DNA from 2 places in the Clostridium sp. ETTB3 genome. Region 2 is predicted to be linked to the other one. Evidence: a T-box and tRNA genes for the amino acid it is inferred to sense, from the RefSeq annotation. Region 2 holds a T-box; the other holds one or more tRNA genes.

Region 1 (4,596 bases), 850 kb from region 2:
AAATTATCATATATAAGTATATTTATTGAATATATTTTTGTAAATTATATAATTAAAGATATAGGTTTAAGTGAATATTTAATAACATTTCCTTTTGTGATAAGAATTGTTTTACTTACAATTGCAATATTTAATGAAAGTAAATATGCAAATAAAATTGTTAAAAATAAAAAGATTTCAATAATAATTATAATAATAATTAATATCATTGGAACTTATTTAGAAATTAAATTAAACTTAATTAATATTTTGGTAAAAAGAAATACTATTATCTGGTATATATTACAAGGTAGTTTGTTACTTTATTATACATTATTATTATTAAAATTAACAAAAAGGTGTATTATAAAAAATGAATTTATTTATACTATTTTTATTGGAACAATAAGTATATTTACAATAAGAAGATTATTTTATTTTAATATATCCAATAATGTATTTAATAATGTTTTAGTATATAATTCAATTTTAACTTTTATAGCATATATAATCTTAATAGCTGGATTATATATAGAAATGATTAGAAGAATAGAGCTAAATAATATATTAAATAATAAAGTTAATAACTTAATGGGATTTGAAAAAAAATATAATGAAATAAAGGAAATAGAAAAAGCAAAAACACAATTTTTTGCAAATTTATCACATGAAATTAAAACTCCAATAAATATAATTTATTCATGCTTTCAATTACTTGATATTAACAAGGAAAAGGGTGAAACTGAATTATGGAATTCATATAATAAATATTATGGAACTATAAAACAAAATTGTTATAGATTATTAAGATTAGTTAATAATCTTGTTGATATTACTAAAATAGATTCTGGGTTTATGAAATTAAATTTTATAAATTATGAAATTGTAAGTTTAGTAGAAGATATTACTTTATCAATTGTTCCATATGTAGAATCAAAAAATATTACTGTTTTATTTGATACATATGTTGAAGAGTTAGTTATTAAATGTGATCCAGAAAGTTTAGAGAGGGTTATACTAAATTTACTATCTAATGCTGTAAAATTTTCCAATGAAAATGGAAATATAACTGTATTGTTAGATGCTAATAAGGATTTTGTTATTATTAAAGTAAAAGATGATGGTATAGGAATAGCACCAGAGGTTAGTGATTATGTTTTTGAAAGGTTTGCACAAGAGGATAAGTCTTTTAATAGAAAGAAGGAAGGTAGTGGAATAGGTTTATCTTTAGTTAAATCTCTTGTTGAACTTCATGGAGGAGTAGTATATTTAGAAAAGAGTGTTGAACAAGGTTGTGAATTTGTGATAAAGCTTCCTAATAAAATCTTAGATGAAAGCAAAAATGAAGAAATTAAATCTATTGATATAGATAATAAACCGTTAATACAAAAGGTTAATATAGAATTTTCAGATATATATGAATTATATTAAGAAAGGCTGAGTTGTTTTAACTCAGCCTTTCTTATGTAAATATTATTTAATAATATAGAAATAAGCTAGTACTAAAATACCAAGTATTATTCTATACCATCCAAATACTTTAAAATCATTACTCTTTATATAAGACATAAGGAATTTTATTGCTATAATTGATACTATAAAAGCAACAAAAGTTCCAACTGATAATATAGCAACTTCATTTCCAGTCATAACAAATCCAGTTTTTAATGCAAATTTAACAAGCTTTAAAGCACTTGCTCCTAACATAACAGGAATAGCAAGGAAGAATGTAAATTCAGCAGCTATTGTTCTAGATACACCTATTAATAAAGCACCAACTATTGTTGCACCTGAACGAGATGTTCCAGGAAAAACAGCGGCAATTAGTTGGAAAATACCAATCATAATAGCAACAGTATATGTTATTTTTGATAAACTATTAATTTTAGGGCTTTTACCTTTATTATAGTTTTCAATAATAATAAATAATATACCAAATAAAATTAACATAATAGCAACCGTCGTTGGATTATAGAATAATTCATTTAATTTATCATCAAATAAAACTCCAACAATTGCAGCAGGAACACAGGCAATTAATATTTTAACCCACATTATAATTGTATCTTTTTCAATTTTAAGACCATTTTCAACTTTAAAAGGCCATATTTTTTTCCAGTATAATAGGATAACTGCCAAAATAGCACCTAACTGAATTACAACTAAAAACATTTCCATAAATTCAGGAGACATATTAAGTTTTAAAACTTCATCAACTAAAATCATATGTCCTGTACTACTAATAGGAAGCCATTCAGTTATACCTTCAACTATTCCTAAAATTATGGCTTTAATAATTTCTAAAAATTCCATTAAATTACCTCCACAATTTAACTATAATTAATTTATACTTTATTATTATATAAAAAAATGGTTATTTATTAAAGATAAAAAAATAAATAACATAAATTTTATCTTATTTATTAATAAAGGAATAAAAAGTGTATATACATTAGTAACATTTATAATAAGATTATGATAAAATATATTTAAATAATTAATATTTGGAGGGATAATATGGAAAAAGTATTAGTTGTTATTGATTATCAAAATGATTTTGTTAATGGTTCTTTAGGATTTAAAAGAGCAGAGGAATTAGAAAATGGAATTTATGAAAAGGTAATAAGCTACTTAAAGGATGGGCATAAGGTTATATTTACATATGACACTCATTCAGAAAATTATTTAGAAACAAGGGAGGGGAAGAATTTACCTATTTTACATTGTAGAATGAATACTGAAGGTCATAGGCTTTATGGAAAAGTGAATGAATTTGTTAATGATGAAAATACAATTCATTTAAATAAATATTCTTTTGGAATTTCACCACAAGAAATTATTAGATTAAGTGAAAAGCTTGGTGATAATATAGAACAAATAGAATTTGTTGGTGTAGTAACTAATATATGTGTAATTAGTAATATAGTAATGTTTCAATCTAAATATATTAATTCAGAAATAATTGTTGATGCAAGTTTATGTGCAAGCTTTGATAAAAAACTTCATGAAAAAGCTTTAGATGTAATGGAAGGTTTACAAGTGAAGGTTATAAATAGAAAATAAATTTATAAGGGCTATTAATTATTATAAAAGTAAAAAGGTATGTCTTATGACATACCTTTTTTTGGTTGCGGGAGAAGGATTTGAACCTACGACCTTTGGGTTATGAGCCCAACGAGCTACCTACTGCTCCATCCCGCGTTGATATTCTATTTATATTATTAGTATAAACCTAAAAAAATATACAGTCAATATAAATGTTAAAAAAAGGCAAAAAATTTTAATAAAAAATACATATTATTTCTTAAATTTTTAATACTAATAAAGAATGCAAAATATAAAATTAAATATTAAAAAAAGAGAGGTAAGACTATGAGAAAAATGAAGACTATGGATGGTAATACTGCAGCTGCATATGTATCTTATGCATACACAGAAGTAAGTTCAATATATCCTATAACACCATCATCACCTATGGCTGAGCATATAGATGAGTGGGTTGCACAAGGAAAGAAAAATATATTTGGAGAAAAGGTAAAAGTTATTGAAATGCAATCAGAAGCAGGGGCAGCAGGTGCACTTCATGGAATACTTCAAAGTGGAGCATTAGGAACTACATATACAGCATCACAAGGATTATTACTTATGATACCTAATATATATAAGATGGTTGGTGAAAGGTTGCCAGCAGTTTTTCACGTAGCTGCAAGAGCTTTAGCAACTTCATCATTAAGCATATTTGGAGATCATCAAGATGTTATGGCTGCAAGAGCTACAGGATGTGCAATGCTAGCAGAAGGATCTGTTCAAGAAGTAATGGATTTATCTCCTGTAGCTCATTTATCAGCACTTAAGGCAAAAATACCTTTTATGAATTTTTTTGATGGATTTAGAGTTTCTCATGAAATACAAAAAATAGAGGTTTTAGAATATGAAGAATTAGCTAATCTTTTGGATTATAAAGCATTAGAGGAGTTTAGAAAAAATGCTTTAAATCCAAGTCATCCTGTAACAAGAGGAACAGCACAAAATCCAGATGTTTATTTTCAATTATGTGAATCATTAAATAAATATTATGATGATATACCTTCTATAGTAGAAGAATATATGGGGAAAATTACTGAATTAACAGGAAGAGAGTATCATTGCTTTGATTATTATGGAGCAGAGGATGCTGATAGAATAATAATTTCTATGGGTGCTATAAATGAAGTTATTGAAGAAACAATTGATTATTTAAGAAATAAGGGAGAAAAGGTTGGACTAATAAAAGTAAGGCTATATAGACCTTTTAGTATTGAAAGATTATTAAATTGTATACCAAGTACTGTTAAAAAGATAGCAGTATTAGATAGAACAAAGGAACCAGGTTCAATAGGAGAGCCACTTTATTTAGATATTTTAAGAGCTGTAAATGAAATAGAAAATCCACCAAAGGTAATAGGTGGAAGATTTGGATTAGGTTCTAAAGACCCTTATCCTTCTGATATAGCTGCAGTATATGAAAATTTAGCAAGTGAAACACCAAAAAATAGATTTACTATTGGAATAATAGATGATATTACCAATAATTCATTAGAACCTATTAAGGAAGTTGATGTAACAACTGAAGGAACT
Region 2 (4,596 bases):
ACCAAGTTTAATATTTGTTTTAGGAGCAGTAATTTCATTTTCAACAGGAACAGCTTATGGAACAATGAGTATATTAATGCCACTTGCAATTCCATTAGCTTATTCAATAAATCCAGATATGTCATTTGTAGTAGTTTCTACAAGTGCAGTATTAACAGGAGCTATTTTTGGGGATCATTGTTCACCAATATCTGATACAACAATACTTTCTTCAATGGGAGCAGGATGTAATCATATTGAACATGTTAAAACTCAAATATGGTATTCAGTATTTGTTGCTATAATAACTATATTATTTGGATATATTCCAGCAGGATTTGGAGTGCCAGTATATGTAGTATTACCACTTTCCTTAATAGCATTATTTATAGGGGTTCAATTATTTGGTAAAAAGGTTGAAGAAGCTTAAGTAATAAGTAAAATAAAAAAGGAATTTTTCTAGTTAGTAGTTTGTAGTTAGTAGTTGTAGATGGGGCTGTTGCACTAAATAATTAGTGTACAGCCCCTTTTTAGCAAAAAATAAAACATTAATTCCATGAACTTGAGTTTTTGCTGTATATGTATATCTAGAGGAAGTACTTACCTTACTCATTAAAGTTATTATAATAGAAGTTCCAATTGAACTTGCAACTTGTATTAATGTATTATTAGCAGCATTTCCATGAGCATATAAATTTTTATGTAATGAATTTAAACTGAAGTGATTAATGGCATCATAAGCATTGATATTGCTAACATTATTTTATTCAATGATATTAATAAAAAACTCATCTAATAAAAGATGAGCCAATAATGATATTTTTATTATTTATGGGGTGGTGGAGTTATAAGTTTATTAACTAATATTGAAATTACTATTCCAAGCAATGTTTCTATTATTCTATTAGTTGCATAATATAAAGGGTCACTATATGCATGTGCAGTAGTTACTCCTAAAAATGCTATGCAAGTTATGTTTATAGCTCCAGGTCTTTTTAAAATATTACATAAATAAATCATTAAAATAATTCCAAGAGAAATAATTATGTATATAAGTAGTTTTGAAATAAAATGATTGCTAATATAATTTTCTAGTGTTCTAAAAAAGAATAAGAATATTAAACCAAAACAAGCTCCCAGTATAGTTCCAGCACCTCTGTTTATACCCATATGAATTGAGTTATATACAGTGTCTTGCAAGCATATTATAGCTGTAAGACACGCAAAGAATGGCTCACTAGGTAATAGTGCTAAGCATATAAAAACAGCTATACCAGATTTTATTGTTCTAAGTCCAATTTTAGGTAGTTTTAAATTTTTCATAATTAAGCCTCCTATCTCCTTAGATATTATAACTAAGAAATTTGTAGATTTCACTAGTTATTAACAAGTTTTATAGTATTTTTAATAATTATGAAGATTTTAAAAAGATTAGGAAATAATAAAGTTAAGAATAAAATAAATAGAAATTGGTTTGACAGTTTTTACATTTTAGAATATTATAAATTAATAAAGACATAGAAGAGAAGAGTAATTTTGGAATGTATCTAAAGAGAGTTAGAATAGGTGAAAGCTAGCGGTACTGAACTTGATGAAGATGGTCTTGGAGTTGATTATCTGAGCTTATATAAGTTAGGATAATACGGTAGCAACCGTTATATTGCAAGGTGATAATAGTCACCTAATGAGATATTTATTGTGAGATAAATATAAAATAGAGTGGTAACGCGTATATAACGTCTCTATATGGGCATAAATGCCTATATAGAGACGTTTTTATAGTTGGGAGTTAGTAGTTAAGGAAAAAATTCAGTTTAGGATGAATTTTATAAGAATATATTTTTAAGGGGCTATATCACTAAAACTTTTATACACAATATATTGTTTTAAAAAATAAAAATTAATACAATATATTGTAGTATTTATTCTTAATGCGACATCCCCATCATTAACTACAAACTAACTACAAACTATCTAAAGACTAATTAAAGAGGAGGAAGAAAAATGACAAAGAAACCATATTATATAACTACGCCAATTTATTATCCATCAACTAAATTACACATTGGTAATACTTACACAACAGTAGCTGCCGATGCTTTAGCTAGATTTAAGAGATTAAATGGATATGACGTTATGTTCTTAACAGGAACTGATGAACATGGTCAAAAAATTCAAAGAATAGCTGAGGAAAAGGGAATAACACCAAAGGAACACGTTGATGAAATAGTTGCTGGAATTAAGGAACTATGGAGTATGATGAATATAAGTTATGATAAATTTATAAGAACTACTGATGATTATCATAAGGAAACAGTTCAAAAAATATTTAAAAAATTATATGATCAAGGTGATATATATAAATCTTCTTATGAAGGATTATACTGTACTCCATGTGAATCTTTCTGGACAGAAACTCAATTAGTTAATGGAAATTGTCCTGATTGTGGAAGACCAGTTGAAAAATCAAAGGAAGAAGCTTATTTCTTCAAAATGAGTAAATATGCTGATAGATTAATGAAGTATATTGATGAGCATCCAGAATTTATTCAACCAGAATCAAGAAAAAATGAAATGGTTAATAACTTCTTAAAACCAGGATTACAAGATCTTTGTGTATCAAGAACAAGCTTTAATTGGGGAGTTCCAGTAACTTTTGATGAAAAGCATGTAGTTTATGTTTGGATAGATGCATTATCTAACTATATATCTGCTTTAGGGTATGGAACTGAAAATGATGAATTATTTAAAAAGTACTGGCCGGCAGATGTTCATTTAATAGGTAAGGATATTTTAAGATTCCACACTATTTATTGGCCAATCATGTTAATGGCTTTAGGTGAAGAATTACCAAAACAAGTATTTGGTCATGGATGGTTACTTGTTGATGGTGGAAAAATGTCAAAATCTAAGGGAAATGTTGTTGACCCAGTAGTTTTAGTTGATAAATTTGGTGTTGATGCAGTTAGATATTATTTATTAAGAGAAATTCCATTTGGAGCAGATGGATTATTTAATAATGAAATATTTATAAAGAAAATTAATTCAGATCTTTGTAATGACCTTGGTAATTTATTATCAAGAACAGTTGCAATGATTGAAAAATATTTTGATGGAATAATACCAGCACCAACTGCAAAAGAAGATATTGATAATGAATTAATTACTTTAGCTTTAGAAACTCCAGTTAAGATAACAAAAGCAATTGATAACTTAAGAATTCCAGAAGCATTAGAATATACATTTGATCTTATAGGAAGAGCTAATAAATATATTGATGAAACAACTCCTTGGATTCTTGCAAAAGATGAAGAAAAGAAAGAAAGATTAGGTACAGTTTTATATAACTTAGCTGAAGCTTTAAGATTTGCATCTGTATTATTATCTTCATTCTTACCAAGTACAAGTGAAAAAATTAATGAACAATTAAATATCACTACAACAACTTGGGATTCATTATTAGGATTTGATGGAACAACTCCAGGAACTGAAGTTAAAAAAGGTGAAGCTTTATTCCCAAGAATAGATGTTGTTAAGACTTTAGAGGAATTAGAAGCTATGAGATTAGCTCAATTAGAAGCTAATAAACCAAAAGAAGAATATAAAATGCAACCAATTAAAGAAGAAATAACTATAGAGGATTTTGAAAAAATAGATTTAAGAGTTGTTAAAGTATTAGAATGTGAACCAGTTAAAAAAGCTAAGAAATTATTAAAATTAAAGGTTGATTTAAATGGTGAAGAAAGACAGATTATTTCAGGAATAGCAATGCATTATAAACCAGAAGAATTAGTAGGTAAATATGTAGTTTTAGTTGCTAATTTAAAACCTGTTACTTTAAGAGGAGAATTATCACAAGGAATGATAATTGCAGCAGCTACAGATGATGATAGCGTATTAAACTTAGTAAATCCAGGTGAACTACCAACAGGAAGCGTTGTAAGATAGTTAATAGCTTCTTTTAGTTTCAAGTTTCAAGTGATAAGTTTCAAGTTAAGGTATAAATTTAGCAAATGCTAAATTTAATAAATATATTTTCAGAAACTCCGTTAAGGAGTTTCTACACTAACTTGTCACTTGCCACTAATTTAAAAGGGGGTGTTTTTAATGAATATTATTATAGGAAATGCATGGCCATATGCAAATGGACCACTACATTTAGGAAGAATTGCAGTTTTACTTCCAGGAGATATATTAGCAAGATATCATAGAATGATGGGAGATGAGGTTATTTTTCTTTCAGGAACTGATTGCCATGGTACACCTGTAACTATTAAAGCAAAAGAAGAAGGAATAATGCCTATACAAGCAGTAAAAAAATATCATGCAGAATTTCAAAAGTGTTTTAAATCATTGGGATTTTCTTTCGATATTTTTGAAAAGACACACTCAAAATTTCATGAAGAAAAGGTTAAGGAATTTATATTAGAGCTATATAATAAGGGCTATATATATGAAAAAAATGTAGAACAAGCATATTGCGAAAAATGTAATGAATATTTGGCTGATAGATATATTGTTGGAAAATGTCCACATTGTGGTGAAGAAGCAACTGGTGACGATTGTGAAAATTGCAATGGGGAATTTGAAATTAATGAATTATTAGATATAAGATGC

Evidence for each region. The T-box of region 2 lies ahead of metG (methionine--tRNA ligase). A T-box ahead of a tRNA ligase gene usually reads a tRNA of that ligase, here a tRNA-Met.
Region 1: it encodes a tRNA-Met, which carries the amino acid that the T-box ahead of metG (methionine--tRNA ligase) is inferred to sense. The anticodon was not compared.

Annotation. Positions count from the first base shown of each region.
Region 1 is NZ_CP199832.1:951,335-955,930, forward strand. Features, by position in the region: gene ACUN06_RS04695 (sensor histidine kinase) at 1-1,410, shown strand, start outside; gene ACUN06_RS04700 (undecaprenyl-diphosphate phosphatase) at 1,453-2,292, opposite strand; gene ACUN06_RS04705 (cysteine hydrolase family protein) at 2,497-3,042, shown strand; tRNA gene ACUN06_RS04710 (tRNA-Met) at 3,105-3,180, opposite strand; gene nifJ (pyruvate:ferredoxin (flavodoxin) oxidoreductase) at 3,352-4,596, shown strand, end outside.
Region 2 is NZ_CP199832.1:104,128-108,723, forward strand. Features, by position in the region: gene ACUN06_RS00485 (Na+/H+ antiporter NhaC family protein) at 1-409, shown strand, start outside; gene ACUN06_RS00490 (FUSC family protein) at 805-1,302, opposite strand; T-box leader at 1,489-1,726, shown strand; gene metG (methionine--tRNA ligase) at 1,984-3,927, shown strand; gene metG (methionine--tRNA ligase) at 4,087-4,596, shown strand, end outside.